DNA from 4 places in the Brucella anthropi ATCC 49188 genome. Region 4 is predicted to be linked to each of the others. Evidence: riboswitches for the same ligand, from Rfam matches in the RefSeq annotation. Region 4 holds a riboswitch; each other region holds the start of a gene.

Region 1 (7,540 bases), on a different replicon from region 4:
GACCCGGTCGCTCGTGATGCTTTCTGGCAAATCCTCGCTGATTTGTCGCGCAAGGACAATGTGACGATTTTCGTCTCCACCCATTTCATGAACGAAGCGGAGCTTTGTGACCGGATTTCACTGATGCATGCGGGCAAGGTGCTGATCAGCGATACGCCGAAGGCGATTACCAAGAGTCGCAATGCTGAAACTCTGGAGGAAGCCTTCGTCGCATATCTGCAGGACGCTATTGGCGAGACAGAACAGTCAGCGCCATTGCCGGTAGCCAATTCAGATCAAATGGGAGAGGTAGGCGAAACACACCCAAAGAAGACTCCAGGCTGGTTGCCAGACCTGCGGCGAATGCTGGCTTACACACGACGTGAGGCTTTGGAACTGAAGCGTGATCCGATCCGCGCAACGCTGGCTATTCTGGGTAGCGTTATCCTGATGTTCGTTATTGGTTACGGTATTAACCTGGATGTCGAGGATCTGAAGTTCGCCGTGCTTGATCGTGACGATACGACGATCAGCCGCGATTACACGCAGCAGATTGCAGGCTCGCGATATTTTTCTGAACAGGCTCCCATAACCGATTATGATGATCTGGACCGGCGAATGCGCGATGGAGAGATCAGTCTGGCTATCGAGATACCGCCGAATTTCGGCGCAAATGTCATGCGCGGCCGCCCGGTGGAAGTTGCTGCCTGGATTGACGGTGCGATGCCCACTCGTGCCGAGACGATCAAAGGCTATGTTCAAGGCATGCACGCCAACTGGCTGACGCAAAAAGCCCGCGAGCTTTATGGCAATGCGGCGAATGTTGGCAGTTTCAACCTGGAGATACGCTACCGTTATAATCCAGATGTGCAAAGCCTCGTAGCGATGGTGCCGGCAGTGATTCCGCTACTGCTTCTCATGATCCCTTCGATGCTGGCAGTGTTGAGCGTGGTTCGGGAAAAGGAACTGGGGTCGATCATCAATTTTTACGTGACGCCGGTGACGAAATTCGAGTTTTTGTTCGGCAAGCAGTTGCCCTATATCGGGCTGGCATTTTTGAATTTCCTGATGCTGACAGCCTTTGCGGTGTTTATTTTCCGGGTGCCGTTCACAGGGAGTTTTCCGACTTATGCGCTGGCGGCGCTGCTCTATGTCACAATTGCGACCGGCATGGGGTTGGTGCTGTCCACCTTCATGAACAGCCAGATTGCAGCGATCTTCGGAACGGCACTTCTGACACTCATTCCGGCTGTGCAATATTCCGGTATCATTGACCCCGTATCGTCGCTGCAAGGTGCGGGCGCGTTCATCGGTAAAATCTATCCCGCGACTTATTTTGTGACCATTTCTCGCGGGGTTTTCTCCAAGGCACTGGGTTTTGTCGATCTGGCAGGTTCGTTTTTGCCGTTGTTAATCGCGGTGCCGGTTCTCATGGCGCTCGCTATCGTTCTTCTCAAGAAACAGGCGAGCTAAGATGCGGATATCTAACATATTCCAGCTTGGAGTGAAGGAACTGCGTGGTTTGGCGCGCGATCCGATGCTGCTGATCCTGATTGTCTATGCCTTTACGCTTGCGATCTATACGGCATCGAAAGCAATGCCCGAAACCCTCAACAATGCGGCGATAGCGATTGTCGACGAAGATCAGTCGCCGGTTTCGAGCCGGATCACGACGGCATTTTATCCGCCATATTTCGTGCCTCCGAAGCTGATTTCATCCTATGAAATGGATGCCCGGATGGATGAGGGGCTTGATACTTTCGCACTGAACATACCGCCGAATTTCCAGCGTGATCTTCTGGCGGGTCGTTCGCCGACAATTCAGCTCAATGTCGATGCAACCCGAATGAGCCAGGCCTTTACCGGTGGCGGCTATGTGCAGTCGATTGTGTCGAGCGAGGTAAGCGAATTCCTCAATCGCTATCGCGGTAGCGCACAAACGCCGGTTGAACTCAATCTCAGAGCGAGATTCAATCAGGATTTGAACAAGGGCTGGTTTGGTGCGATCAACAATGTGATTTCATCGGTTACGATGCTATCGATCATCCTGACGGGCGCGGCGCTCATTCGGGAACGCGAACACGGAACCATAGAGCATCTATTGGTAATGCCCGTGACGCCGGTTGAAATCATGGTCAGCAAGATTTGGTCCATGGGGCTTGTCGTGCTGGTTGCTTCTGCATTCGCATTGGTCTTCGTGGTACAGGGGCTGCTTGCCGTTCCTATCTATGGGTCGGTGTCGCTGTTTCTCGTTGGTGCTGCGCTCCAGCTCTTCGCAACGACCAGCCTTGGTATTTTTCTGGCTACGGCGGCCGGTTCGATGCCGCAGTTCGGAATGTTGCTCATGCTGGTGCTTTTGCCTTTGCAGGTGCTTTCGGGAGGGACAACACCTCGCGAAAGCATGCCTGAAATCATCCAGACAATCATGCTGGCAGCGCCGAATACGCATTTCGTCATATTGGCCCAATCGATCCTGTTTCGCGGAGCAGGGCTGGGTGTCGTCTGGCCGCAATTTCTGGCGCTGATCGTCATTGGCTCTGTGCTGTTCTACTTCGCGCTTCAGCGTTTCCGTGCGTTCCTGCGATAGGAAAATTCTTTAAAATCAGGAGGCTGAATCCATTCCCTGCGAATGTGATTCAGTTTTCTGTGCCGGATTGTGCTTTAGTGGAGTTGCGAATCCTTAACCATGTTGCTATCGCAATTCTCAGGAAACGGTTCCGCTGTTCAGGCGGATGAAAAGGGAACACGGTGAAGCCATCCTGGTTGATGCCGCGACTGCCCCCGCAACTGTAACCGGAGAGCTATCCTCCACAGCCGTGCAAGCGGTAAAAGCCACTGAGAGCAGTCGATGCACTCGGGAAGGCGGAGGGAAAGCGACGACCCGGAAGTCAGGAGACCTGCCGTATCCGGTCACCCATGCATGGATACGGGGTGTGTCCAGGCGCGGCTGTCCGTGGCGGTGACATTGTTGAAATGTTGCCGTCAGGGAGAAGGGCCTTCAGTGCCACTATCACTTCAACCTGCGGTGCGAGGAAAAGCCGGTATCGTTCTTCGGTTCGGCGGGTTGAGGGAAAATGCATCTTTTGAAATCATCTGTTTTATTGGTATCGGCCAGCGTTCTTGCGCTGCCGTCCACGACGCTTGCTCAAAGTCTGCCGAATAGTGCTGACAGTGTCGTCCTCGATACAATCGTGGTTACACCATTGCGCCGCGCGTCTTCGCTGCAGCGCTCGACCTCATCTGTAACGGTTATCGATTCAGCCGATATCGAACGGTCGGCTGCTCCCGATCTCCAATCGTTGCTGAAGTCCTATAGCGGTATCTCCATAAAGACGAACGGCGGGCAGGGCTCGTCGTCGGACATTTACATGCGTGGCATGTCTTCCAAGCAGACGGTTGTTCTCATCAATGGTGTGCGCACGGCGTCGGCGACAACCGGAGCAACTGCGCTTGCGAACATTCCTCTGAGTTCCATCGACCGTGTTGAAATTGCCAAGGGCTCTCATTCTGCGCAATACGGCGCCGATGCCATGGGCGGGGTGATCAATATCATCACCAAGCAAGGCGGAGCCTGCGGTGCTCGCTCCTGGTGCGGCAGTCTTTCTACCGGTGTCAGCCATCCATGGGGTGGATATGCTTCCGGGACCATACAGGGAAGAAGCAATGATGGTGTTGACTATGCCTTTGGTGCGGCCATAACCGGCACGCAAGGATATGACTTCACCACATCGGATGCCTATGGCCACGAACCGGATCGCGATGGATTCTTGCAGGGCTCATTCAACTTTGCGCTGTCGAAGGATTTCGACTGGGGCAAAATTTATGCGGACGGTCTCCTTAGCCGAGGGCGCAATCAGTATGATGCCAAGGCACCATCACCGAACCAGGCCGATAGTACCGCATTTACCGGCAAGATCGGAACACGCATCGATCATACTGCGGATTGGTCATCGACGCTGGAATTCAGCACCGGTATCGACAACAGCCGTAACTTCAGGAAAGGCGTGAGCGGTTCGGACCGGTTTGAAACCAAGCGTTATGGCGTTTTTGCCTCGACCGAGAAGAGTTTCGACACCGGCACGGTCAACCACACCGTGACCGCTGGTGTGGAAGCCTATCGCGAGGAGATCAACACCACCGTTGCTTATGATGAAACCAGCCGCGATCTGGCTGCTGTATTTGGTCAGTATTCGCTGGAGTATGAGGCGCTGCGCTTCGATGGCGGGCTGCGTTACGACCATAATGGGCAGTTCGGCGATGTCGTGACCTACAATCTCGGTACGAGTTATGAAGTTCTGCCGGACCTTGTTTTGCGGTCATCCTACGCCACGGGTTTTAGGGCGCCGACTTTCAACGAGCTTTATTATCCAGGCTTCGCCAATCCTGATTTGCAGCCGGAAAAGTCCCGATCATATGAAATCGGCTTGAACTGGCAGGCTACGGCTTCGACAAGCCTTGATATGGCATTCTATCAGACATGGTTGCGCGATGCGATTATGAGCACTGCGCCAACCTATCTGCCTTACAATGTCGCAAGTGCAAGGGTTACAGGCTTCGAAGCTACGCTGGCGCATCGTTTTGATGATCGCTGGGGCGTCAAGGGTTCTATCGACCTGAAGCAGCCAATTGATGAGGATACGGAAAAGGATCTTCCTTATCGTGAACGTTTCAAGGCTGCGGCGGAGGTCAATTTCACGCCGATTGAACAGCTCGATCTGACTGCAAGAGTGATCTATGGCGGTTCGCGTTATGCTGATGCTGCGAACAGCAAGAAACTCGGAGACTATGTGACTGCTGATTTCGTGGCAGTCTATTCCATCGACAAGCAATCGCAGTTGAAGTTCTCGGTGGAGAATATCTTTGACAAGGACTATCAGACCAGCTCTGGCTATATTGCGCCGGGGCGCACCATCAATGTCGGATTGACCCGGAATTTCTGAGGCTGAACAGAGAATGAAAAGGGCGTCCGCAAATTGGATAACCAGCTTCTGCCTCGCGGCGGGGCTGGCCCTATTCGTTCGAAATTCAGCAAACGCGGGGGACATTCCCCATCACGTCGTTTCCATCAACGTATGCACCGATCAGCTGGCATTGTTGCTGGCCAATGAGGGCCAGTTGCGATCGGTTTCTTACTTGTCGCAGGACCCGGAACTATCCGTGATGGCTGCAAAAGCCCGCGAGGTGCCGGTCAACCATGCGCAGGCAGAAGAAGTCTTTCTGATGAAGCCTGACCTTGTGCTGGCGGGCACATTCTCGTCGAGGGCAACGGTAGGGCTGTTGCGCAAGCTGGGTGTTCGTGTGGAAGAGTTCGCGCCTGCCCGCACGTTCGGCGATATAGAGGATCATCTGCGTCGCATGGGCGAGGTGCTCGGAAGACAGGCGGAAGCCAGCCGGGAAATCGACAAAATGAAAACTGCTCTGGCGGCAATCCAGCCTCCGATCCGTCGCAAGACGGTCGCGCTTTATTATGCCAACAGTTACACATCCGGCCGGGGGATGCTGGTTGATGAGGCCGTGCGTCTTGCCGGGCTTGATAATCTGGCCGACAAGGCAGGGATCAGCGGTTCTGCGCCGCTGCCGCTGGAAAAGCTGGTGCTCGAGAAGCCGGATATTCTGGTGCGCAGTTCAAGAGATCGCGCGCCTGCGCTGGCTTTCGAGAATTTCGAACATCCGGCACTGCGGGCGCTTGAAAAACAGGCGAGGGCGGTGACGATAGCGGATAATCTGACGGTTTGCGGTGGTCCATTCAGTGTGGAAGCTGTGGCAGAGCTCGCGGAGGCGGCGCGTGACTGAACGGAACCGCTTCTATCTTCTGCTCGTCGGGCTGGCCATGCTTGTGGTTTTGCTTTTCATCGTTTCACTGCTGACAGGGCCTGCTGCGATCAGTATGACTGACAGCCTCAGGGCGCTTTTCGGCGATGATAGCGAAATGATCGCACTCGTCATGCGTGAAATCCGCCTGCCGCGGGCACTGCTCGCGCTCCTCATCGGCGCTTCTCTTGGATTGTCTGGCGCTGCCTTGCAGGGCTACCTGCGCAACCCGCTCGCGGAACCCGGCCTGCTGGGTGTGAGCGCATCCGCGTCATTCGGCGCTGTTATTGCTATTTATAGCGGTCTCTCGCTTCTGTTCCCGCTGGCTTTGCCGCTCCTCGCGCTTGCAGGTGCCTTTGTGTCGGTGTTTCTCGTCAAGCTTCTGGCGGGGCGCAATGCTGGTACGCTTGCGGTCATATTGGCCGGTGTCGCGGTGACCAGTCTCGCCGGTGCATTGACGGCGCTGGCGCTCAACCTGTCGCCCAACCCGTTTGCCGCAATGGAAATCGTGTTCTGGATGCTCGGATCGCTGGCGGATAGATCAATGACACATGTGGCACTCGCTGCACCGTTTATCCTCATTGGCTGGGCCATGCTTCTGGCGCTTGGGCGGTCGCTCGACAGTTTGACACTAGGCGCAGATGCTGCGGCCACAATGGGCGTCAATCTGGCCCGCGTGCAGCTTTTTGCCGTGCTGGGCACAGCTTCGTGCGTGGGCGCTTCCACCGCTGTTGCCGGTGCAATCGGTTTCGTAGGGCTGGTGGTTCCTCATCTTCTGCGACCGCTTGTCGGTGCGCGTCCGTCGCGATTGCTGGTTGCCAGCGGTTTCGGTGGGGCTGCTCTGTTGTTGGCTGCTGACGTGTTGGTGCGTGTCGTTATGCCGGGGCGTGAACTGAAACTGGGCGTCCTGACGGCAATCATTGGTGCCCCATTCTTTCTGTGGCTTGTGTTTAAATATCGGAGGCAGCTCGTATGACATCGCTTTCGGTAAAAAATCTTTCCGTTACGCTTGGCGGGAAGGCAGTACTCAGCGACGCAAGTTTCGATATGCATGGTGGTGAATTCATCGGACTGATCGGACCTAACGGTGCTGGCAAGACGACATTGTTGCGCGCCATTTTGGGACTTGTGAGGTCCAGCGGGGAAATTTCGTTCGACACAGGCGATGTGCGCCACATGAGCGCTTCGACAAAAGCACAGAACCTCGCTTATCTGCCGCAGGAGCGTGATGTCGCGTGGCCGGTATCCGTGGAGATGCTTGTTTCTTTGGGACGCTCCGCCTTGAAGCCGGTTTTTGCGAGCATGAGCGCACAGGATAAAATGCTCATCGAGACCGCAATGCAGCGTATGGATGTTACCCGATTTCGGGAACGGTCGGCGATCGAGCTTTCCGGCGGAGAACGGGCACGCGTGCTGATTGCGCGCGTTCTGGCGCAGGATACGCCCGTAATACTCGCCGATGAGCCGGTGGCTGGGCTCGACCCTTCTCATCAGCTTGGATTGATGGAAAGTTTTGCCGAACTTGCAAAAGAGGGGAGGACTGTTGTCGCCTCATTGCATGAGTTGAGCCTTGCGGCACAGCATTGCACGCGCCTTATTTTGCTCGACAAGGGACGTATCGTTGCAGATGGGGAGCCAACGAAAGTTCTCACGCCACAGTTGCTGCACGACGTCTATGGTATTCGAGCGAAAATCATGACGGTGGATGGCGAGTTCATCGTCCATCCGACCTCACGTATTGGCTAGACAT
Region 2 (7,540 bases), 820 kb from region 4:
CTTGGCGGATCTTCCGCACGATCACGTGCCAACGGTAGAAGACTGGCGGCGGTTTTCTGAAGCCTGGAAAGATATGCTTCAGGAACGTATCGACAGTCTGATGCAGCTTCGCGACCAGATAACGAGCTGCATCGGCTGCGGTTGTCTCTCGCTTTCCGAATGTCCGTTGCGAAATCCCGATGATGTCCTTGGACAACAGGGCGCTGGTCCCAGAAGGTTGATGGTCAAGTCCGGCAACCACACCTAATCGCACAGGGCCTGCATTGAGCCTTCTTTGACCGCAAATAGAGCACGTGGTGTGCTGCATCAGGTCTTTTCGCTGCGGTCTCGGTGCCGCGAAATTCATAATCGTCGTTATAGCAGCCATTCCATCGCGCAAAGTCTAAAGTGCTAGACGCATGGATCGGCCTGCCTGTACCTTACCTGTCGTCTGATCGATAGGCAGGGAGGGCCTCGCATGGACGTGACGATCATAACGGGAGCATCGGATGGGATCGGTGCCGAAACTGCACGGCAGATTGCCCGGCGTGACCGTGCCAATGCTGCTCTGGTGCTTGCTGCGCGCAATGTTGAAAAGCTGGAAAATCTGGCCATCGAATTGCGGCAACTGGGCAGTTCTGTTCTCGTGGTACCAACCGATGTGAAAGATCGTACAGCCTGTATCGATCTTATCAATAAAACCGTTTCCGCTTTCGGTTGTATCGACACTTTGATTGTGAATGCAGGCATGTCGGCCCACGCCAATTTTGCTGAGATCAAACCAGATGATCTCAACTGGATGCATGATCTGATGGAGTTGAATTACTGGGGTAGCGTCTGGCCCATTCATGCAGCACTTCCGTATCTTGCCGCCAGCAAGGGACGGATCGTGGCTGTGTCTTCTGTTGCCGGATTGATCGGTGTGCCGGGGCGCACTGCCTATAGCGGAACGAAGTTCGCTCTTTCGGGTTTTTGCGAGGCGCTTCGCGCGGAACTGGAACCAAGCGGTATATCCATTACCATCGTCTATCCGGGCGTCGTCAAAACCGACATTCGCAAGGTGGGTTACAGCGCAAGCGGCGGTGCGCTGGGAACAAGTGGTGTGCGCGAAGATGACATGATGCCCGTCGAGGAAGCTGTGCGGCTGATGCTGGAAGGCGTGCAGGCTCGCAAGCGTGAAGTGTTGATGACACGCCAGATGCGATTCGGGCGCTGGTTGAAACTGATTGCCCCCTCAATGGTGGATCGCATGGCCCTCAAGGCCATCAAACCGGAGTTCAGACCGAAACCGATTAAGCCAGCTGGGTGAAGAACGCTTCGTTCATTCCACGCTTTGCGGCCAACTATCTATTGACGAGTTTTTAACTTCGACTACTATATATAGTGTTCTAGGTTCTTTCGATTCGTTGGGTCGAAAGCTAAGACGGGAATCCGGTGCGTTTCATCCATGACGGATGCGGCAATGCCGGAGCTGCCCCCGCAACTGTAAGCGGAGAGTTCTGTCCATCACGTCACTGGCTTTGGCTGGGAAGGCGGACAGAATGTTGATCCGTGAGCCAGGAGACCTGCCTTGAACGAGTACGTCCACGGGCGGGGTGTCCGGTTGGCGCGCAATCTTGTGTGGCAAATCGTTGCCTTACGGGTTGCTGCCCCGAACTTCCCGCTCATAGCTTCGGGGTGAAGTCCATGTCCAGTTTATTCAGTTTCGGTTCCGATCCTCCCTTCGAGGCATAGTTTGTGTGGTCAGGCTGCTTGTTCGTGCGGCTGGCCGATCCCGTATCTCATGTCTTTCGACGCGCATTTTGCGATGCGCGAACGGCTCTTTGCGTCTCCTATCGAGAGTATTCCAGTTTAAACCGGACCGTTGGAAATACTCTATCTCTTTGTTTTTATGCATGTCTTAACCCCAAAACCGGTTCCCACTTTTGGGAGACATGCTCCAGTGAGGAAAAAATGAACGTCACCGTTTACAGCAAACCCGCCTGCGTCCAGTGCACGGCCACCACGCGCGCCCTCGACCGCCAGGGTATCGAATATGAAGTCATCGATATCTCCGCCGATGCCGATGCTTTCCATCTCGTTCAAGACATGGGTTATCGCCAGGTGCCGGTGGTTGTGGCAGGTGAATCCCATTGGGCGGGCTTCCGGCCCGATATGATCAGCGCTCTCGCCTGAGGGCTATGGTCACATGAGCCTGATCGTCTATTTCTCCAGCCGGTCGGAAAATACACACCGGTTTGTCGAGCGGCTTGGAATGCGGTCGAACCGTATCCCGATGGACGGTTCAGGCGGATTGCAGGTGCGCGAGCCATTCGTGATCGTGACGCCCACATATGGTGGCGGCGGCTCCAAGGGCGCTGTCCCCAAGCCTGTGATCCGCTTTCTCAACGATGAGAGCAACCGCTCTTTCATCCGCGGCGTGATTGCCGCGGGAAACAGCAATTTCGGCGAGGCTTTCTGTATCGCCGGCAACATTATCTCCGCCAAATGTCAGGTTCCCTATCTCTACCGCTTCGAGCTTCTGGGAACCGATGAGGACATTGGCAATGTCAAGAACGGGATGGAACGATTTTGGACACGGCAGACACGACCTTGATCCGAGAGCGCGAGGCACAGCCAGTGGCGCAGGATGCGCCTCAAGCTGTAACTTCCAACAGCAGTAAACCGTCAAAATCCTTGGACGGGCTGGATTATCACGCGCTCAACGCGATGCTGAACCTTTACGATGACGAGGGAAAAATCCAGCTTGACCGCGACCGGCAGGCTGCGCGCCAATATTTCCTCCAGCACGTGAACCAGAACACGGTCTTTTTCCATAACTTGCGGGAAAAGATCGATTATCTGGTGACCGAAGGCTATTACGAGCAAGAGGTACTGGATCAGTATTCCTTCAATTTCGTGCGCGATCTTTTCGACGAAGCCTATGCGAAGAAATTCCGGTTTCCGACCTTTCTCGGCGCGTTCAAATATTACACCAGCTATACGCTGAAAACCTTCGATGGAAAGCGCTATCTGGAGCGCTATGAAGACCGTGTCTGCATGGTAGCGCTGACGCTGGCGCGCGGCAATGAACAGCTGGCACGCAATCTGATGGAGGAGATCATTGCAGGCCGCTACCAACCTGCGACGCCGACTTTCCTCAATGCAGGCAAGAAGCAGCGCGGCGAGCTCGTTTCCTGTTTTCTGCTGCGGGTTGAAGACAATATGGAGTCCATCGGGCGCTCAATCAATTCGGCGTTGCAATTGTCGAAGCGGGGCGGCGGGGTGGCCTTGAGCCTTACCAATATTCGTGAGGCGGGCGCGCCTATCAAGCAGATTCAGAACCAGTCATCCGGCATCATTCCGGTGATGAAGCTTCTTGAGGATTCCTTTTCCTACGCCAATCAGCTTGGCGCGCGACAAGGTGCGGGCGCTGTCTATCTGCATGCGCATCACCCGGATATCATGCGCTTTCTGGATACGAAGCGCGAAAACGCCGACGAGAAAATCCGCATTAAAACCTTGTCGCTTGGTGTGGTCATTCCAGACATTACCTTCGAACTCGCAAAGAACAACGAGGATATGTACCTCTTCTCGCCTTATGACGTGGAGCGGGTCTACGGTGTGCCACTGACCGAGATTTCGATCACCGAAAAATATCGGGAATTGGTCGATGATGCGCGCATTACCAAGAAGAAGATCAATGCACGCGAGTTCTTTCAGGTGCTGGCGGAAATCCAGTTCGAGTCCGGTTATCCCTATATCATGTTCGAGGACACGGTGAACCGCGCCAATCCGATTGACGGGCGCATCACCATGAGCAATCTCTGTTCGGAAATCCTCCAGGTGAGTGAGGCGAGCATCTTCGGCGAAGACCTTTCCTATGATCATCTTGGCAAAGATATTTCGTGTAATCTGGGTTCGCTCAACATTGCATCGGCAATGGACTCGTCCGATTTCGGCAAGACCATCGAAACCTCCATCCGCGCTCTGACAGCAGTTTCCGATATGAGCCAAATCGGTTCCGTGCCGTCGGTCGCCCGAGGTAATGATGAAAGCCATGCCATCGGTCTCGGTCAGATGAATCTGCATGGTTATCTCGCCCGCGAGCGGATTTATTACGGCTCGGAGGAGGGCGTCGATTTCACGAATATCTATTTCTATACGGTTACCTATCACGCGATCCGCGCATCGAACCTGATTGCAGTGGAAACGGGCAAGTCCTTTAAAGGTTTTGAGAAATCCAAATATGCAACGGGTGAATATTTCGCCAAATATACCGAGCAGCTTTGGGAACCAGCGACGCAAAAGGTTCGAGAAATTTTCGAAAAGGCTGGCATTGCGATTCCGACGCAGGATGACTGGCGCGATCTGAAAAATGCGGTGATGGAGGGCGGGCTTTATAACCAGAACCTTCAGGCCGTGCCGCCGACAGGCTCGATTTCCTACATCAATCATTCGACGTCATCGATTCATCCGATCGTGTCGAAGATTGAAATCCGCAAGGAGGGCAAGATCGGTCGCGTCTACTATCCGGCAGCGTTCATGACCAATGACAATCTCGATTACTATCAGGACGCCTATGAGATCGGGCCGGAGAAGATCATCGACACCTATGCGGCAGCAACACAGCACGTCGATCAGGGCCTGTCTCTGACATTGTTCTTCCGCGATACCGCAACGACACGCGATATCAACCGCGCACAGATCTACGCGTGGAAGAAGGGCATCAAGACCATCTACTACATTCGCCTGCGCCAGATGGCGCTCTCCGGCACGGAAGTGCAGGGTTGCGTTTCCTGCGCCCTCTGACCACTGGTGATGACCAATGAATATTCAAGTGAAAACCAAGAACCCGAAACCCGCCGCAGTGCGTGCGATCAACTGGAACCGGATAGAAGATGAGAAAGACCTTGAGGTCTGGAATCGTCTGACCGGCAATTTCTGGCTGCCGGAAAAAGTGCCGCTTTCCAATGACATTCAGTCGTGGGAAACGCTGAAACCGCAGGAAAAGCAGCTAACGATCCGCGTTTTCACCGGGCTCACACTTCTTGATACGATCCAGAACGCAGTCGGTGCCGTGAAGCTGATGGATGATGCCGCGACGCCGCATGAAGAAGCGGTGCTGTCCAATATTTCCTTCATGGAAGCGGTTCATGCACGATCCTATTCGTCGATTTTCTCGACGCTGTGCCTGACGCCGGATGTTGACGATGCCTATCGTTGGTCCGAGGAAAACGAATTCCTGCAGCGCAAGTCCGTTCTGATCCTGGACCAGTATCGCGCGGATGATCCGCTGAAAAGGAAAATCGCCAGCGTCTTTCTGGAGAGCTTTCTGTTCTATTCCGGCTTCTATCTGCCCATGTACTGGTCGAGCCGGGCAAAGCTGACGAATACAGCCGATCTTATCCGGCTCATCATTCGGGATGAGGCCGTGCATGGCTATTACATCGGTTACAAATTCCAGCGCGGACTGGAACGCTTGAACGAAGAGCAGAAGCAGGCAATCAAGGATTTTGCCTTCGAGCTTCTTCTGGAACTTTACGACAATGAGGTTCGCTACACGGAAGCGCTCTATGATGGTGTTGGCCTGACCGAAGACGTCAAGAAGTTCCTGCATTACAACGCCAACAAGGCCCTCATGAACCTCGGCTATGAGGCACTCTTCCCGGCTGAAGCGTGCAAGGTCAACCCGGCGATCCTGTCCGCTCTTTCGCCGAATGCAGACGAAAACCACGACTTTTTCTCCGGTTCCGGCTCTTCTTACGTCATCGGCAAGGCGGTCGCGACTGAGGATGAAGACTGGAGTTTCTGATGGCATCTCGGCGCCGCGTAATACCGGTGCCGAAGTTTTCTGTTCTGGAGATGACGTTGACGTTGCGGTCTTGTTTTGCGACACATGAATGATGCAGACCGCCATCACAATCGATCAGGACTATCTCGTAACACGGCTCAAGGCGCTGCTCGCCATACCGAGCCCGACCGGGTTTACCGACGAAGCCGTGCGTTATGTTGCGCGCGAGCTGGAGCATCTGGGGCTTGAGGTTATGCTGACGCGCCGGGGGGCTATTCGCGCGCGCAGGGTGGGCCTGACGGAGAGACCGGCGCGCGGGATCGTATCGCATGTCGATACACTCGGCGCACAGGTAAAATATCTGAAGGAAAACGGACGACTGGAACTGGTTTCCATCGGTAACTGGTCAGCGCGTTTCGCCGAAGGTGCCCGCGTTTCCATCTTTTCGTCCAAAGGAATTTATCGCGGTTCGATCCTGCCGCTGAAAGCTTCCGGCCATACATTCAATGACGAAGTCGATACGCAACCGGTCGGCTGGCCTTATGTCGAACTCCGCGTCGATGCGCTCGCCCGAAATCGTGATGATCTGCTGCAGCTCGGTATCGATGTCGGTGACATAGTTGCCGTCGATCCCGCGCCCGAATTCATCGATAATGGCTTTATCGTCTCGCGTCACCTTGATGACAAGGCAGGCGTTGCAATCATGCTTGCGGCCCTCGAAGCGATGCAGAGAGCCAATGTGGAAACGCCGGTCGACAGCTATTGGCTGTTCACCATCGGCGAGGAAGTTGGAGTGGGTGCCTCTGCGGTCGTTGTGCCGGATATTGCCTCGCTGGTCGCCATCGATAATGGCACGACTGCGCCGGGCCAGAATTCATCGGAGTTTGGCGTCACGCTTGCCATGGCGGACCAGACCGGACCGTTCGATTACCATTTGACGAAGAAACTCTACGAGCTTTGCGGAGAGCATGACATTCAGGTCCAGAAGGACGTGTTCCGTTATTACCGTTCCGATGCTGCGTCTGCGGTTGAGGCGGGGCATGATGTGCGCACGGCTTTGCTGACCTTCGGTGTTGATGCCTCGCATGGTTATGAGCGCATTCATCTAAGCGCTCTGACTTCCATTGCAAAACTTGCAGTTCATTATGCAATGAGCGAAGTCGAGATCAAACGCGATGCCGAGGAAACCGCCAAGGGCCTCAAGGGTTTCACGCATCAGAAATCGACCAAGGCAGAGCAGGATTTGAGACCCGAGGATACGCCTGTGGAATAGGCTTTGAACTTTTTGAGATCACGAGCGGGCTCAGGCCCGCTTTTTTTGTCTCGCAAAAATTAATTATGATAATTCATTGATGGTCGTTGATTTATGCCTATAAATTAGAGTCTGACGGATTTGACAAATGAAGGGGAACCCCATGAGAAGGTTATTCCGTGCCGTCCTGACTGCTATGGCGCTTTCGGTCGCCGGGGCGGGCACAGTCGCGCTGGCCCAAACGCCGCCCAATGTGCTGATTGTCGGGCAGATTGCAGAGCCGCAATCGCTCGATCCGCATACAGTCACGGCTACCAATGATTTCCGCATCCTCGTCAATATTTATGACGGCCTTGTGCGCTACAAGGACGGAACGCTGGAAGTAGAACCGGCACTGGCGGAAAGCTGGACGATTTCGGACGACGGCAAGACCTATACGTTCAAGCTGCGTCAAGGCGTGAAGTTCCATGACGGTTCGGATTTCAATGCCGAAGCGGTCAAATTCAACTTCGACAGAATGCTAAAGGAAGACCATC
Region 3 (7,540 bases), on a different replicon from region 4:
CGGTCCAGCCCATGATCCGGCTTGTCGTCTCCCGGCAATACGGCAATCTTGATACCGTGATTGAGTGCACAAGCATGCAGCGCTTCCAACCCGTAAGGCCAGTATGTCTCGCCGCCAATGATGCGCACCACGATGAGGCTCGCATATCTGGCAGTACGCTCCACATAAGCGTCCACCGACATGGGATGGGTGAGACTCAGGAAATTGGCCAGCCGCAAGCTTGGCAAATCCGGCGCAAGTCTGTGTGCCTGCGCCAAACTGGCCAGTTCGGTATCGGCAGCGGAAAGGAACAATATCTCTCCCGGCGTCTGGCCGAGATCGACGGCTTCATTGCCGTCGCTGATTGTTCCTTTCTGGGCAAGAAGAAGATGCATCGGTCAGACAGCGTCTTTCACGGCCTTGGCGATGGCTGCTTCATCGATATCATGCAACCCGATCACGACCAGTCGCGTGGAGCGCGCTTCATCCTTGCCCCATGGACGGTCGAAATAATGCTCAATACGCGGACCAACCGCCTGCACGACCAGTCGCATCGGCTTGCCCGGCACATCGACAAAGCCCTTCAAACGAAGAATATCGTGTTCCGCAATGACCGCTTTCAGCTTTTCCGTGAACAGCTTGGGATCGCCCACAGAGCCCACTTCGACTACGAAGCTCTCGAACTCGTCATGATCGTGCTCATGTCCATCTGCATGATGGATTTCATGGTGGGATTTGCGGTTGGCGATGTCGTCTTCCGTGCCAACGCCGAGGCCGAGCAGAACATCAGCCCCAAGCTTGCCAAAGCTCGCAGGAACCATATTCACGCGGCGGGGCGAACGCTCGGCCACATCGGCTTTCACACTATCCAGCCTTGAGGCGTCGATCAGGTCAGCTTTGTTGAGAACAATCAGATCGGCTGCATGAATCTGATCCTCAAAAAGTTCCTCCAAGGGGCTTTCATGGTCAAGAGATTCGTCCGCTGCGCGCTGCGCATCCACCTTGTCGTGGTCATCGGCAAAACGCCCCTCGGCCACCGCTGCGGCGTCGATCACGGTTACTACACCGTCGACTGTTACCTGCGTCTTGATTTCTGGCCAGTTGAAAGCCGCGACCAACGGCTGCGGCAATGCCAGACCGGACGTCTCGATCACGATATGATCGGGGCGATCAGCGCGGTCCAGAAGCTTGGTCATGGTCGGGATGAAGTCATCGGCAACGGTGCAGCAGATGCAACCATTGTTGAGTTCGATCACATCTTCTTCGCGGCAAGTCTCGATACCGCAACCTTTCAGAATACCGCCATCGACACCGAGGTCGCCGAACTCATTGATGATCAACGCAATGCGTTTTCCATTGGCGTTTTCCAACAGGTTGCGGATCATCGTCGTTTTGCCCGATCCGAGAAAACCCGTGATGACTGTTGCGGGAATTTTCTGTCCCTGCATCGATTTATCCCTTCATCCTGAGCGGCAACCCTGCCGCCATGAAATAAACTTCATCCGCAATCGCGGCCACTGCCTGATGCAGAAAGCCTGCATGATCGCGAAATTCCCGTGCCATGCGATTTTCGGGCACGATCCCTAGTCCAACTTCGTTCGAAACAAAAACCACAGGCCCGGCAAGATCCGGCAGCATGGCGACAAGACTTGCCGTCTCTGTCGCTATATCGCGCTCGGCCATCATCAGATTGGTCAGCCACAGGGTCAAACAATCGACCAGCACGAACCGATCCGCAGCAGCATTCAATGTCAGTGCACCGACCAGATCGAGTGGCTCCTCCACCGTCTGCCATTCGGAACCACGTCGGTCGCGATGAATGGCAATGCGGTTTTCCATTTCCTTGTCGAAGGCACGTCCTGTTGCCAGATAGAGTGGCTGAAGTCCCGAGGATTCAACCATTTTCTCGGCATAGGACGACTTACCCGAACGGGCTCCGCCAAGAACCAGAACCGATTTTCCCGGCGAAGCCATTTTCATCAGCCCTCAATCTCGGACGATGCGTAGTGCTGGATGAACCAGCCAAGTGCGAGGCCGATCACGGCCCACATGAACAGGTTCGTCGCCAGCGATGCGACCGCATATTGCGAAGCAAGCAGTGATGGAATCGGTGACGAGATGTCTTCGGGATGCGGAGCACCATAAAGATGCGGCGCCACGATCAGCACCAGACCGAGGGTCTTTGCCCAGATTTCCTGGCGCAACACGATGAGATAGAGGCCTAAACCGCTCAGCACCACGGTAGCGAGCCACCAGAGCTGACGTTCAGCCAGATCAGCCGCAGGCATTGCCGGTAATTCCGGCGATAAACCCAATGCAGGCAGAAACGCGGCCGCGAAGAAACCGGCAACGCCCCAATAAATCCCATTCTGCACCGTAATGCGGCGTCCGAGAAGCAAAGCCACGCCACCAAGCAGCAAGGCGAAACCTGCACCTGCTACGAGATTGGCAAGGATCGTATTGCCCAACCGCCCAAATGGTAATTCAGCCCCTTCTTCCTCGGCACTTTCGGCAGCGGCACCATGATCATGCGGTGTGGCTTCCGCCTCGCCGTGACTATGGCCACCGCCAGCATCTTCATAGGTTTCGGCCTGCAGGATCAAAGGCACTGTCTTCAAATACATGGCGGGAGTAACCAGCAGCCCGGCCAAAAGCCCGGCAGCAAGCGTCGCCAACAAATAACGGATCAACATTTCTGTCCCTCAATAGCAATTTCGCGCCGATGGCCGTCCACCATCGAGCTTTGCTCAGCTTCAATTCCGAAAGATGTTAAACTGCTCAGTGGCAGGGAAAACCATAGGAATGGCGCGTATCGTGCGCTGAATCGTGCAACGTATCAGAATGGGCAAGCCCTACGCCGTAGATCAGGAACGCGCCGAGAAGCAGTGAAACCACAGCCGTGCCCAGACGGGCAGCGAGCGGCATTGCGAGTGTGCTGGAAACAGAATTTTGAGTACGTGCAGCCATGACAACCTCCGTGCAGGCAGCAGGGAAAAACCTCCCATGGGGTTCGGGCTCAATGCCCTCACGCAACAGGCAGGTCTCCTGGCTCACGGGTCGCGGGGATTGAAGCTACCTTCCCAGAAGCTTTGCAGCCTCCAGTGGTTACCGGTTGCCCGGTTTGCCTCATCCCTCTCCGCTCTACAGTCGCGGGGTCGGCTGCGATAAAGACGCCCGGATTGGGTCCGTCCGTCGCATTCCCTTTTTGGTATTGCCGGGATTCGTCCCGGCAAAAACCTGTTGCATGGTTTCGACACTAGGCTTTCGCCCCATCGTCGTCAATCGCGACCGATGATTGACGACCTCATTTCAAATTAAACAGTGCATCGATATCGAGACATGCTTCCAGCCCTTCGGCCAGTTCATCCAATGCAGCTTCAACGCCGGCGCGATAGTTCACTGAACTGCTCTGCACACCAAGATTCTGCAGAAATCTCCGGCGAAATTCATCCGCATTGAAAACACCGTGGAGATAGGTCCCCATGATGCGCCCATCTGGTGATATGGCTCCGTCGTCATGCTCGCCAATTCGAGCGAAAGGCCACCCCATATCCGGTCCAGTCGTGCGGCCGATATGGATTTCATAGCCCTCCAGCGGCACATTATGGAGAAGCGCGGTCGCCTGCACGTTGCGGACCACTTTTTCAGGTTCCATCACCGTTTCGATATCGAGCAGCCCAAGACCATCAATGTCGCGTACATGCCCCTCGATACCAGCAGGGTCGCTGATGTGGTGACCAAGCATCTGGAACCCGCCGCAGATACCAAGCACATGACCGCCTCGTTTCACGTGGGCAGATAATTGGCGATCCCAGCCATTGTCCCGAACCGCCTGCATATCGGCTATCGTGGACTTTGTCCCCGGCAGAACGACAAGGCCCGCATCGCCGGGAATGCTCGAACCAGGCGGCACCATGACCACTTCTACATCCGGTTCAGCCTTTAGCGGATCAAGATCATCGAAGTTGGCAATGCGCGGCAACATCGGCACAGCAACCACGAGCGACTTCTTGTCTCCGCGAACGGCACGTTCAAGAACGACAGAATCTTCGGCTGGCAGTCTCGATACCGCTTTCAGCCACGGGACAACGCCGAAAGAACGCCAGCCGGTAAACCGGGTAATGGCAGCCAGCCCGTCATCAAAAAGCGAAATATCGCCCCGGAACTTGTTGATCAGAAATCCGCGAACCATGGCGCGGTCCTGTTCGGACAGAATTGTGTGCGTGCCGACGAGAGACGCAATCACGCCACCTCTGTCTATGTCACCGACCAGAACAACCGGGACATCGGCCTGTGTGGCAAACCCCATATTGGCGATATCACCGGCCCGCAGATTGATTTCAGCTGGTGACCCCGCCCCTTCCACCAGCACAAGGTCCGCGCCTTCGCTGACCCTGGCGAAGGATTCCATGACAGCCGCCATGAGCTGCGGTTTCAATTCCTGATAATAGCGCCCGCGCGCCTCGCCTCGCACTTGTCCCTGGACGATAACCTGACTACCCATGTCAGTCTGCGGTTTGAGGAGTACCGGATTCATATGGACAGACGACGGCACACCGCAAGCCAGCGCCTGCAACCACTGCGCCCGACCAATTTCGCCACCATCGTCGCTGACTGCCGCATTGTTGGACATGTTTTGCGGCTTAAACGGTCGAACATTCAGGCCGCGATTGCGCGCAACCCGGCATAGTCCGGCAACAAGAACACTTTTGCCGACGTCCGAACCCGTTCCCTGAAACATGATTGCGCGTGCCATGGACTGCTGCGTAGCTTAAACTGAACTTTCTGGCAACGGGACCTCAATCGGCGAGCGTCTATGCAAAAATGCGCATCAGTTTATTACAAATGTGAGCAACATTATTCCAATGGAGCGTTGGCAGTCTCACACGGTTATGATCTAGTCCGGTGAAAAGGTGCGGTGCTACAGGGAGGAAACCATGGATGCTGCCGACCAGAACCAGTACGAACTGAACGAAGATCAGCTTGCCATTCAGGACATGGCGCGAGCCTTCGCCAGTGATCGCGTTGCCCCGCATGCATTGCAATGGGACCGCGACAAGCATTTCCCCGTCGACGTATTGCAAGAGACTGGACCGCTCGGCATGGGCGGCATTTATGTGCGTGAAGATGTGGGCGGCTCGGAGCTGAAGCGGCTCGACGCAGTTCTCATTTTTGAGGCACTGGCAACTGCATGCCCTTCATTCTCGGCTTTCGTCTCCATCCACAACATGGCCGCATGGATGATCGACACTTTCGGCAATGACGAACAGCGCCTGCGCTTTCTGCCAAAGCTCACGTCAATGGAATGGCTTGCCAGCTACTGCCTGACCGAGCCCGGATCGGGTTCGGATGCGGCGGCGCTCAGAACACGCGCTACACGCGATGGCGATCATTATATCCTCAACGGTTCCAAGCAGTTCATTTCCGGTGCAGGCGCCACGGATGTCTATGTGACGATGGTGCGTACCGGCGAGGACGGCCCCAAGGGGATTTCCACCATCGTTGTGCCAAAAGATGCACCCGGCCTTTCGTTTGGTGCAAATGAATTCAAGATGGGCTGGAACGCACAACCGACAAGAACCGTCATTTTCGACAATTGTCGCGTCCCGGCTGAAAACCTTCTCGGTGAAGAAGGAACAGGGTTTCGCATAGCGATGGCCGGGCTTGACGGCGGTCGGCTCAATATTGCTGCCTGTTCGCTCGGCGGCGCGCAATCGGCGCTCGACAAGTCACTGGAATATTGCAGCCAGCGCAAAGCCTTCGGTCAGACAATTGACCGTTTTCAAGCGCTGCAATTCCGCCTGGCGGACATGGAGACGGAACTCTCCGCGTCACGCCTTCTTCTTTACTCCGCTGCCAGCAAGCTTGATCGAAAAACCCACGATGCGGGCAAATGGTCGGCAATGGCCAAGCGCTTTGTCACTGACACGGGTTTCAATGTGGCGAACGAAGCGCTGCAGCTCTTCGGCGGCTACGGCTATCTGCATGAATACGGGATCGAAAAGCTTGTCCGCGATCTGCGCGTACACCAGATCCTCGAAGGTACGAACGAGATCATGCGTGTGATCATCGCACGCCAGATGATCGGACGCTAGTTCTGAATTAGTAACCGCCAAGGGAGGAATTTTTTATGGCCACAATAGCATTTATCGGCCTTGGCAATATGGGTGGCCCGATGGCCGCCAACCTCGTGAAAGCCGGTCACACCGTTCGCGGCTTCGACCTCCTGCCGCAACATCTCGATGAGGCAAAGGCCAATGGTCTCTCGATAGCCTCGAGCGCGCAGGATGCGGTTGCCGACGTTGACGTGGTGATCACCATGCTGCCCGCCGGAAAGCACGTTCTCTCCGTCTATGAGGACATTGCACCAAATGCTCGAAAAGACTCACTTTTCATCGACTGCTCGACAATCGATGTAGATTCAGCACGCAAGGCACATGAGCTGGCCGCAAGCCACGGACATCTTTCCATTGATGCGCCTGTTTCCGGCGGCACCGGTGGCGCTTCCGCAGGGACATTGACTTTCATGGCTGGCGGTAGCGACGACGCATTCACACGCGGGGAGCCGATCCTGCAGCCAATGGCTGGAAAGATCGTGCATTGCGGCGGTGACGGCGCAGGACAAGCGGCGAAAATCTGCAACAACATGATCCTCGGCATATCGATGATCGGTGTCAGCGAGGCCTTTGTTCTGGCTGAGAAACTGGGCCTGTCCCACCAAGCGCTCTTCGATGTGGCGTCAACATCATCGGGGCAATGCTGGTCACTGACAACCTACTGTCCGGTTCCGGGACCGGTTCCAACATCACCTGCAAACCGCGACTATAAACCCGGTTTTGCGGCAGCTTTGATGCTGAAAGACCTCAAGCTCTCGCAGGAAGCCGCGCAAAGCGCTGGCGCTGAAACACCGCTCGGCGCACATGCACAGGAACTTTACAGTCTTTTTGATGGTGAAGGCCATGGCGCCGAAGACTTCTCAGGCATCATCAATTACCTGCGCTCCAAATCTGGAGCAGATTAAACAATTGCCCACGCAAAAAAATCGCATTGTTTAGATTTGCTTAAGTCTCTGATAACCGTACGGTAACGATGTTGGGCTAGAAAGGAGCACGAGACGGGTTCACCCGGCTCAACGCTCCGGATCTGGTACTGCGTACCGGAGCTCAGTATATCCCGCCAGTGTATTGTTCGGCGGAGATGCCATGCGTAATTGGCAAAACCGTGCACCTCTGGCAGCGCGGTTTTTGCCATTTGAACCTACAAATAGTTGCCTGAAACTGGCCCGTTGCCCTTGATCATCAGGGAATGCACAATTACACGCCTTTGTTACAAAGCATTTAGAGCTGTTCGATTGAAATCCGGACATAATCCTGTGAAATGCAGAGCGCTTCCAATGAAGCCTGCTACACAGGTGATTTTTATTCAGGGCAATGAATTTGACTGCACAACGACCAGCCACCGCTGTTTCCACTGCCGATAAGAAACTTTTCGGCCTGCCTTTGGCTGTAATTTTCGTGCTGTGCTATTTCGCGTTCCAAACCATTCTTGTCACCGTTGTTTC
Region 4 (7,540 bases):
CCAGCCGATATTGCATGCTGAGAGGATCATGACGACGCCCTCCTTTGTCCAAGCAACAGGGCGAAGGCCGGCGCACCGAACAACGCCGTGATAACCCCGATCGGCAGAACCTGACCCGGAATAATGATACGCGACAGAATATCCGCAACGATCATGAAGATTGCTCCGATAAGGGCCGCCGCGGGCAACAACCTGCCGTGCCGAACTCCGACCACCATTCGCGCCGCATGGGGAATGACGAGGCCTATGAAGCCGACAGAGCCGACGATGGAAACCATGACCGCCGTCATCATGGCGCTGACGCCGATCAGCACCGCGTAGACGCGGCGCACCGGTATGCCGAGAGAAGCTGCGGATTCCGTTCCGAAGGTGAAGGCATCGAGCGCACGCGCATGCCACAGACAGATGGCAAGACCGATCAAACAGGCAGGCAAAGCGAGTGTTACGTCCGGCCAGCGCACGCCGGAAAGGTTGCCAAGGAGCCAGAACATGATACCGCGCGCCTGTTCGGCATTTGCTGCTTTGGTGACGATGAATGACGTCAACGCGTTGAAAAGCTGTGAACCGGCAATACCCGCCAGAATGATAGCGCTGCTGCCTCGCCCCGCCCGCAGCGCCAGCAGGGACACGAGACAGAAAGCAACAATAGCGCCAATGAACGCACCCAGCGAGAGTGTCAGCACGCCAGCGCCGATGCCAAGAATGGCAACGGCGACGGCTCCAGTCGAAGCGCCGGCGGAAATGCCCAGAATGTAAGGATCGGCGAGCGAGTTTCGGAGCAGCGACTGCAGAATGACGCCGGATATTGCGAGAGACGCGCCGCAACATGCAGCGATAACCGCACGGCTGAGGCGATAGCTCCAGACAATCCCTTCATCGATGGGTTCGAGCGGATATCCGGCATTCCACACCCGATTGGCTACGGTTTTCGCAACCACATCGAGTGGTATCGCCGTTTCGCCTATCGCCGCTCCGAGCCAAAGGGCAAGAAGAAGCAGGACAAGCGAAAAGGCCAGGAAGAACACGCCGGAGCGGGTCCTTCCCTTCTGTTTGAAGCCTGTTGTCGCTACCCGCGCCGTCACTTGTTCAGGCCCGAGGCGGCGATATCGGCTGCAAGTGTTTCGATGCCTTCGATCACGCGAAGCGACGTGCTCATCGACTGCGCATCCATGTCGAAGACATGCTTGCCCTTAACCGCAGGCATCAGCTTCGTGACCGCATCGTTCTCGAGAAACTGGTGCTTGACGGCAATGTCGTCAGCCGGATAGCGGCGGCGATCCAGCTTTGCAGCCACGATCATCGAAGGGTTCGATTTCGCAATCGTTTCCCATCCGACCGTCGGCCATTCTTCCTCGCTGTTGATCACATTCTTGATGCCGAGTGCCGAAAGAATATAGGCGGGTGCGCCGAACTTGCCTGCGACGTAAGGATCGGCATCGACCTGCGTGCTGGAGAACCAGACAACGGCAGACAGCTTGCCGCCAGCAGACCCAATTTTTTCGCGCGCGGCCGCTTCGCGCGCCTTCAGGTCGGCGACGAGTTTCTCGCCGCGATCCTGCACATTGAAGATTTCCGCCAGTTCGGTGATTTCCTGATAGACGATATCCATCTTGAAGGCTGCCGTACGAACACCGTCGCCACCGCCGGAATTGTCCTTGCCAACGCAATCGGAAGGCGATGTATAGGCCGGAATGCCCAGTTCCTCGAATTGTTCAGGCTTCGCAACAATGCCGGTCGGGCCGACATGCCACTGAAAATCCGCCGTTACGATATCCGGCTTCTGCGCCAGAACGCTTTCGAAGCTCGGATCGTTATCGGCGAGCCGCTTTACCTTGGCATTCACCTCCTCAAAACCTTTGAGAACAGGCCCGAACCACACTGCCGTGCCGACGACCCTGTCGCTGAGACCAAGGCTGTAAAGAATTTCTGCGCTGCTCTGGCCGACCGCAACCGCGCGGCTCGGTGCCTGCTTGAAGGTAACGTCACGACCGCAATTTTTCAGCGTCAGCGGATATTGCGTTTCCGCTGCCTGTGCAGCCAAACCGCCTGCGAGAAATGCAACCGCACAGAGGGCGGCGCGAAACGGCATCTTGCCGAGAATATTCATGAAAGTCCCCGAAATGATGAGAAAAAGACGCCCTGTCAGCTGGCGGAAAAAATCCGATACGGAAGACGGACAGGCATATCCGGGGACATGTCGAAATCATGCGATGACGATGGAAGGATGCGTCCTGCGACGCGGAAATCTGTCATAACCGGCTCCTGCTCCGGGCATCCCCGCCCGTGACAATGGACAACACTAAACGGCAGGTCTCCTGGCTCACGAATATCTGCTGTTCATCTGCCTTCCCGCGCTTCTCCGGCACAGTGGCATGACGCTTTCAACGTCACGAGGATGAACGGCAATCCGCTTACAGTTGCGGGGGCAGCCACGGTCTTGGCCCCTTTTCGGGTCGTCCTCACCGTGTTCCCTATTAATCCCCTTCGCTCTCGGTCGGGGAACCGTCGTTACACTATTACGTTGACCCGATGTCGCCGTCAAGCAGGTCTCGATGGCTATTTCCAACGCACGGTTTTCAAGCGATTCGAAAGCCCGTTATTTAAATTGCGGCCAAACTATCGTCGCATGCGCTGGCCTATTGAATTTGTTTTCGCTAATCTCCATGTAGTTTTCTCCCGCTAGAGGAGCGGGACTTTGGGGAGGTCCGCCGGGAGGCGGCATACATTCTATTTGGGAGGACATATGCGTAGATTTATTCTGGCCCTGACGTCGGTAGCGGCGTTGGCTATGGCAGGCTCTGCTTCCGCAGAAGACTACAAGGTGCTGGCGCCTGCGGCTCCGGGCGGCGGCTGGGACCAGACGGCGCGCACGATGCAGAGCGCGCTTCAGGACGAAAAGATTTCCGGCAGCGTGCAGGTCATCAACGTTCCGGGCGCTGGTGGCACTATCGGCCTTGCCCAGTTCGTGAACCAGAACAAGGGCGACCCGAGCCAACTCATCGTCGGTGGCTATGTCATGGTCGGCGCTATCCTGACCAACAAATCGCCGGTTACGCTCGACGCCATCACGCCGATTGCACGCCTCACCGGTGAATATGAAGCCATCGTCGTGCCTGCTTCTTCCGACATCCAGAACCTTGGCGACCTTGCGGCAAAGCTGAAGGCTGATCCAGGCTCCGTTTCGTGGGGCGGCGGTTCTGCGGGCGGCACCGATCACATCACCGCTGGCCTCTTTGCCAAGGCAGCAGGCGTCGACCCGACCAAGGTCAATTACATCGCCTTCTCGGGCGGCGGCGAAGCACTGGCAGCCATTCTCGGCAATCAGGTAACCGTCGGCATTTCCGGCTATGGCGAATTCGACGCCCAGATCAAAGCCGGTACGCTGCGCATCATTGGCATTTCGAGCGACGAGCGCGTGGAAGGCATCGACGCACCGACCTTCAAGGAAGGTGGCGTGGACGTTTCTATCCAGAACTGGCGCATGGTGGCCGCTGCTCCCGGCATCACTGCCGAACAGGAAGCTGCCATCAATGCCGATATCGAGAAAATGGTGAAGTCGGAATCCTGGCAGAAGGCTCTGAAAGACAAGGGCTGGGCGGATACTTATCTCGCCGGCCCGGCGTTTAAGGAGCAGCTTGCCAAGGACGTCGCTGCGACTGAAACCATCCTCAAGGAAATCGGCCTCGTCAAATGACAGGAACAGAACCGCAGGAAAAGCGCCGCCCGGAAGGGGCGGCGCCAGATTTCGCCGCTCTTGTCATCGCCCTTGTTCTTGCCGCTGTCGCCATCGCCATTGCCTGGTCGACAACCTATGGAAACGACGTGACGAGCTACTCGCCGGTCGGCCCGAAAACCGTTCCCTATGTCGTCGCAGCCGGATTGTTCGGCCTTGCCATCTGGACCGTATTCGAGGCGCTTCGCGGTGATTTTCCAGAGCGAGAGCATCAGGAGATCGCCCCGATGGCATGGATCATCGGCGGTCTGGCCATCCAGATGCTGACGATGAAGACTGTCGGCTTTTCCTTGTCCACCGGCCTGCTTTTCGCAGCAACCGCACGTGGCTTCGGCTATCGCAAATTCTGGATCAGCGTTCCCGTCGGCATCGTCTTCGCCTTCGTGATCTGGTTCATCTTTGCACGCGGCCTGCAGCTATCGCTGCCGTCCGGCTGGCTCGAACAATTCGTTTAGAGCATTCCCAGTTTTGACTGAAACATTGGAAATGCTCTAAGTCCTTGTTTTGTCGCATTATCCTACGCAAAACCGCTTCGCATTTTTGCTGGAAATGCTTTAAAGGCTCAGTGCCATCATGGATACTGTCGCACTTCTCGCCAACGGACTTCTGGTGGCGCTTGAACCATCGAACCTTCTTTACGCGCTGATCGGTGTCACGCTCGGCACCGCCGTCGGTGTTTTGCCCGGCATTGGCCCGGCGCTGACCGTCGCGCTCCTCCTGCCCGTTACCTACAAGCTGGATCCATCCGGCTCACTCATCATGTTCGCGGGCATTTATTATGGCGGCATGTATGGCGGGTCGACCACGTCGATCCTGCTCAATACGCCGGGAGAAAGCGCCTCCATCGTCACCGCGTTGGAGGGCAACAAGATGGCCCGGGCCGGGCGTGGCGGACCAGCGCTTGCAACGGCGGCCATCGGCTCGTTCATCGCAGGCCTGCTCGCCACTCTGGCGCTTGCCTTCGTCGCACCATGGGTCGTGAAATTCGCCCTGTCCTTCGGACCGTCCGAATATTTCGCGCTCATGCTTCTGGCCTTCATGACGGTCTCGGCAGCATTCGGCGATTCCACGCTTCGCGGATTGACGTCCCTGTTCATCGGACTGGCGCTCGGCCTGATCGGCATCGATCAGCTGACGGGTCAGGCACGTCTCGTCATCGGAACGCCGAACCTGCTCGACGGGATCAATGTCACGACATTGGCGGTGGCGCTGTTCGCCATCGGTGAAACCCTTGCGGTCGTGTCGAAGAAGCTTCGACCGGAAGATGAAGTCATCGCCGTCAAGGGTTCCGTCTGGATGACCAAGAATGACTGGAAACGCTCATGGATGCCGTGGTTGCGCGGCACCGCCATCGGCTTTCCAATCGGAGCCATGCCTGCAGGCGGCGCCGACGTGTCGAGCTTCCTTTCCTATTCGGCGGAACGGCAGTTCTCGAAACATCCGGAAGAATTCGGCAAAGGCGCCATCGAAGGCGTTGCGGGACCGGAGGCGGCCAATAACGCTTCGGCTGCGGGCACCCTCGTGCCGCTTCTGACGCTCGGCCTGCCAACCACGGCAACGGCAGCAATCATGCTTGCCGGTTTCCAGCAGTTCGGCCTGCAGCCCGGCCCTCTCCTGTTCGTGACCAATGCCACGCTGGTATGGGGTCTGGTGGCGAGCCTTCTCGTGGCCAATCTGATGCTGCTGGTTCTCAACCTGCCGCTGATCGGCCTGTGGGTGAAGATGCTCACCATCCCGCGCCACTGGCTCTATGCAGGTATTCTGGTTTTCGCAACGCTTGGCACAATCGGTGCGAATGCCTCCACCTCGATGCTGTTCGGCCTGCCGGTCTCATTCGAGCTCGGCCTGCTACTGGCATTCGGTGTGCTGGGCTATGTGCTGCGACGCTTCTCATATCCCATCGCGCCGGTTGTTGTTGGCCTGATCCTCGGGCCAATGGCAGAAAAGAGCCTGCGTCAGGCATTGCAGATCAGTCAGGGCAACCCGATGGCTCTGGTGCATTCCTGGGTATCGATCGTGCTGATCGCACTGGCGATTGCAGCAGTCGTTGTGCCGATGATCATGCGCCAGCGCGGCAAGGGTGCCCTGCTGAGCCAGATGGCAACGGACGAAGACTAAAAACAAAAGCCCCGGAAATCCGGGGCTTTTTTACTCAGATACGCATACGCTTACTTGATTGCTCAACCCTGAATACGACGGAACTGGTCAACGTCGATGCCAAGCGTCTCAAGGTCCTGGGCAGTAGGCTTCTGACCAGCGCGCACAGCAGCAGAGGCACGAACGGCGCTGCCGAATTGCGCGAATGCACGACCGAAACGATTATTGAAGCGGGTAAACATTTTTCTCTCCATCACGGACACTTCATTGGTCCGTGCCCATGAGATGGGGATCGCACTGACAACTTAGAAGATCGGCATTTGCATGCCAGCCATGCAGTTTCCGCATATTCCTTTCCGCTCAACTTGATCGCGATCAATGCCTTTGGCTCGCTGGCTTGCGAAGCTCTTTTCAACAAAGGAAGGAGCTAAAGAATGTCGAACACCCCCCATACACTTGGAGAAGAGTTTCCCGGCCAGCTCGACGCCATTCACGCATTGAAGGCAAAGGATGCGCATTTTGCCCGCATTCTGGAAGAATACGATTCCGTCAATGACCGCATCCACCGCGCTGAAACGAAGATTGCGCCAGTAAGCCAGGAAGAAGAAACAAACCTGCGCAAACAGCGCCTTGCCCTGAAGGACAGCATCGCCGAAGCGCTCGCCGACGTTTGATCCGTCACTCCGGCAAACTGTTGGCTCGGTAACAGCTCAGGAGCTTTTGTCCTCGACTTTGCTGTTGTCCGGGCCAACCGAGTTTTCCATCCTGCCCACTACGACCAGAACCGTGACGGCAATCAATGTCGCCATGATTGCGATATGCCAGAGGCCCAGACCACTGGCGAGCCCCACTGAGGCTGCAAGCCACATGCCGGCGCCGGTCGTGATGCCGGTTATTTTTCCGCGTGCGAAGATGATGAACCCCGCCGCCAGAAAGGCGACCCCGCTGGTGATTGCTTCAACGAGCCGCGAAGGGTCCATCCGGATATTCTGATCGTTGAATACCGGCACATTGACCAGTTCCAGCGAAACAATCGTGAAGGTAGCGGAGGCGAGACAGACGAGCATATGGGTTTTCAACCCGGCCGGTCGCCGACGCCATTCCCGCTCCAGACCGATAATGGAACCGAGCAGTGTTGCCAGCAGCATCCGCGCCAGAACCACCGGCAAACTGATTACATTCTCATGCGTAAATTCAGCCCAGAATTGTTCCATGCTTCACAACGGGCACCATTGGGTTTGGTTCCGCTATAGACGAATGTACCAACGACGCGCACTCGCAAGCAAACGATCATTTCGCCGACGCCGGTGGGACCGATTCCGTCGTGGCGGGTGGCAGGGAGTTCTCGCCATTAGGCGTATTCTCATCGGGAGAAATAACGGTGCCGTAGATTTCGACCAGCACCCACACGACCAGTGCCGCCGCGATACTGACCAGCAGCACGATGAGAACGGGCTTGCCTTCGCGCCCCTGCCTTGCCTCAGTCGGGTTGACCTGTTTCATGGATCAAATCCTCCTGTTGGTTTCAGCGGCATAAGATTTGCCGCTACAGACCTAATGGCAGGGTAGGCTATTGGTTCCAATTAAAGCATCAAGCGCGCTATCGCATTCCTGCAATTCGCATTAAACTGTTGTTTTTATGAATTTTTCGCAGCTCGACGAACCAGCGTTTTATCGTTGATTTAAACTCGCAACGAATATATGAGAGAC

The links. Region 4 has a riboswitch for cobalamin ahead of OANT_RS20195 (ABC transporter substrate-binding protein). Riboswitches for the same ligand answer to the same signal wherever they lie in the genome.
Region 1: linked by a shared signal. The riboswitch ahead of OANT_RS09490 (TonB-dependent receptor domain-containing protein) and the one ahead of OANT_RS20195 (ABC transporter substrate-binding protein) in region 4 are both predicted to bind cobalamin.
Region 2: linked by a shared signal. The riboswitch ahead of nrdH (glutaredoxin-like protein NrdH) and the one ahead of OANT_RS20195 (ABC transporter substrate-binding protein) in region 4 are both predicted to bind cobalamin.
Region 3: linked by a shared signal. The riboswitch ahead of OANT_RS09740 (CbtB domain-containing protein) and the one ahead of OANT_RS20195 (ABC transporter substrate-binding protein) in region 4 are both predicted to bind cobalamin.

The regions. Positions count from the first base shown of each region.
Region 1 covers NC_009667.1:1,916,284-1,923,823, forward strand. Annotated here, with positions in the region: gene rbbA (ribosome-associated ATPase/putative transporter RbbA) at 1-1,452, shown strand, start outside; gene OANT_RS09485 (ABC transporter permease) at 1,454-2,566, shown strand; cobalamin riboswitch at 2,675-2,898, shown strand; gene OANT_RS09490 (TonB-dependent receptor domain-containing protein) at 3,054-4,919, shown strand; gene OANT_RS09495 (ABC transporter substrate-binding protein) at 4,933-5,772, shown strand; gene OANT_RS09500 (FecCD family ABC transporter permease) at 5,765-6,766, shown strand; gene OANT_RS09505 (ABC transporter ATP-binding protein) at 6,763-7,536, shown strand; gene OANT_RS09510 (Gfo/Idh/MocA family protein) at 7,533-7,540, opposite strand, start outside.
Region 2 covers NC_009668.1:249,508-257,047, forward strand. Annotated here, with positions in the region: gene soxR (redox-sensitive transcriptional activator SoxR) at 1-247, shown strand, start outside; gene OANT_RS15290 (SDR family oxidoreductase) at 458-1,288, shown strand; cobalamin riboswitch at 1,353-1,566, shown strand; gene nrdH (glutaredoxin-like protein NrdH) at 1,933-2,154, shown strand; gene nrdI (class Ib ribonucleoside-diphosphate reductase assembly flavoprotein NrdI) at 2,168-2,575, shown strand; gene nrdE (class 1b ribonucleoside-diphosphate reductase subunit alpha) at 2,551-4,770, shown strand; gene nrdF (class 1b ribonucleoside-diphosphate reductase subunit beta) at 4,787-5,773, shown strand; gene OANT_RS15315 (osmoprotectant NAGGN system M42 family peptidase) at 5,865-7,025, shown strand; gene OANT_RS15320 (ABC transporter substrate-binding protein) at 7,168-7,540, shown strand, end outside.
Region 3 covers NC_009667.1:1,971,030-1,978,569, reverse strand. Annotated here, with positions in the region: gene cobN (cobaltochelatase subunit CobN) at 1-374, opposite strand, end outside; gene cobW (cobalamin biosynthesis protein CobW) at 378-1,427, opposite strand; gene cobU (bifunctional adenosylcobinamide kinase/adenosylcobinamide-phosphate guanylyltransferase) at 1,432-1,953, opposite strand; gene OANT_RS09745 (CbtA family protein) at 1,959-2,672, opposite strand; gene OANT_RS09740 (CbtB domain-containing protein) at 2,758-2,946, opposite strand; cobalamin riboswitch at 2,998-3,235, opposite strand; gene OANT_RS09735 (cobyric acid synthase) at 3,284-4,735, opposite strand; gene OANT_RS09730 (isobutyryl-CoA dehydrogenase) at 4,917-6,074, shown strand; gene mmsB (3-hydroxyisobutyrate dehydrogenase) at 6,110-7,000, shown strand; gene OANT_RS09720 (ArnT family glycosyltransferase) at 7,410-7,540, shown strand, end outside.
Region 4 covers NC_009668.1:1,326,255-1,333,794, forward strand. Annotated here, with positions in the region: gene OANT_RS20185 (ABC transporter ATP-binding protein) at 1-30, opposite strand, end outside; gene OANT_RS20190 (FecCD family ABC transporter permease) at 27-1,082, opposite strand; gene OANT_RS20195 (ABC transporter substrate-binding protein) at 1,079-2,107, opposite strand; cobalamin riboswitch at 2,289-2,518, opposite strand; gene OANT_RS20200 (Bug family tripartite tricarboxylate transporter substrate binding protein) at 2,744-3,694, shown strand; gene OANT_RS20205 (tripartite tricarboxylate transporter TctB family protein) at 3,691-4,188, shown strand; gene OANT_RS20210 (tripartite tricarboxylate transporter permease) at 4,307-5,851, shown strand; gene OANT_RS26940 (hypothetical protein) at 5,914-6,072, opposite strand; gene OANT_RS20220 (HP1242/YdcH family protein) at 6,265-6,504, shown strand; gene OANT_RS20225 (MgtC/SapB family protein) at 6,541-7,044, opposite strand; gene OANT_RS20230 (hypothetical protein) at 7,121-7,333, opposite strand.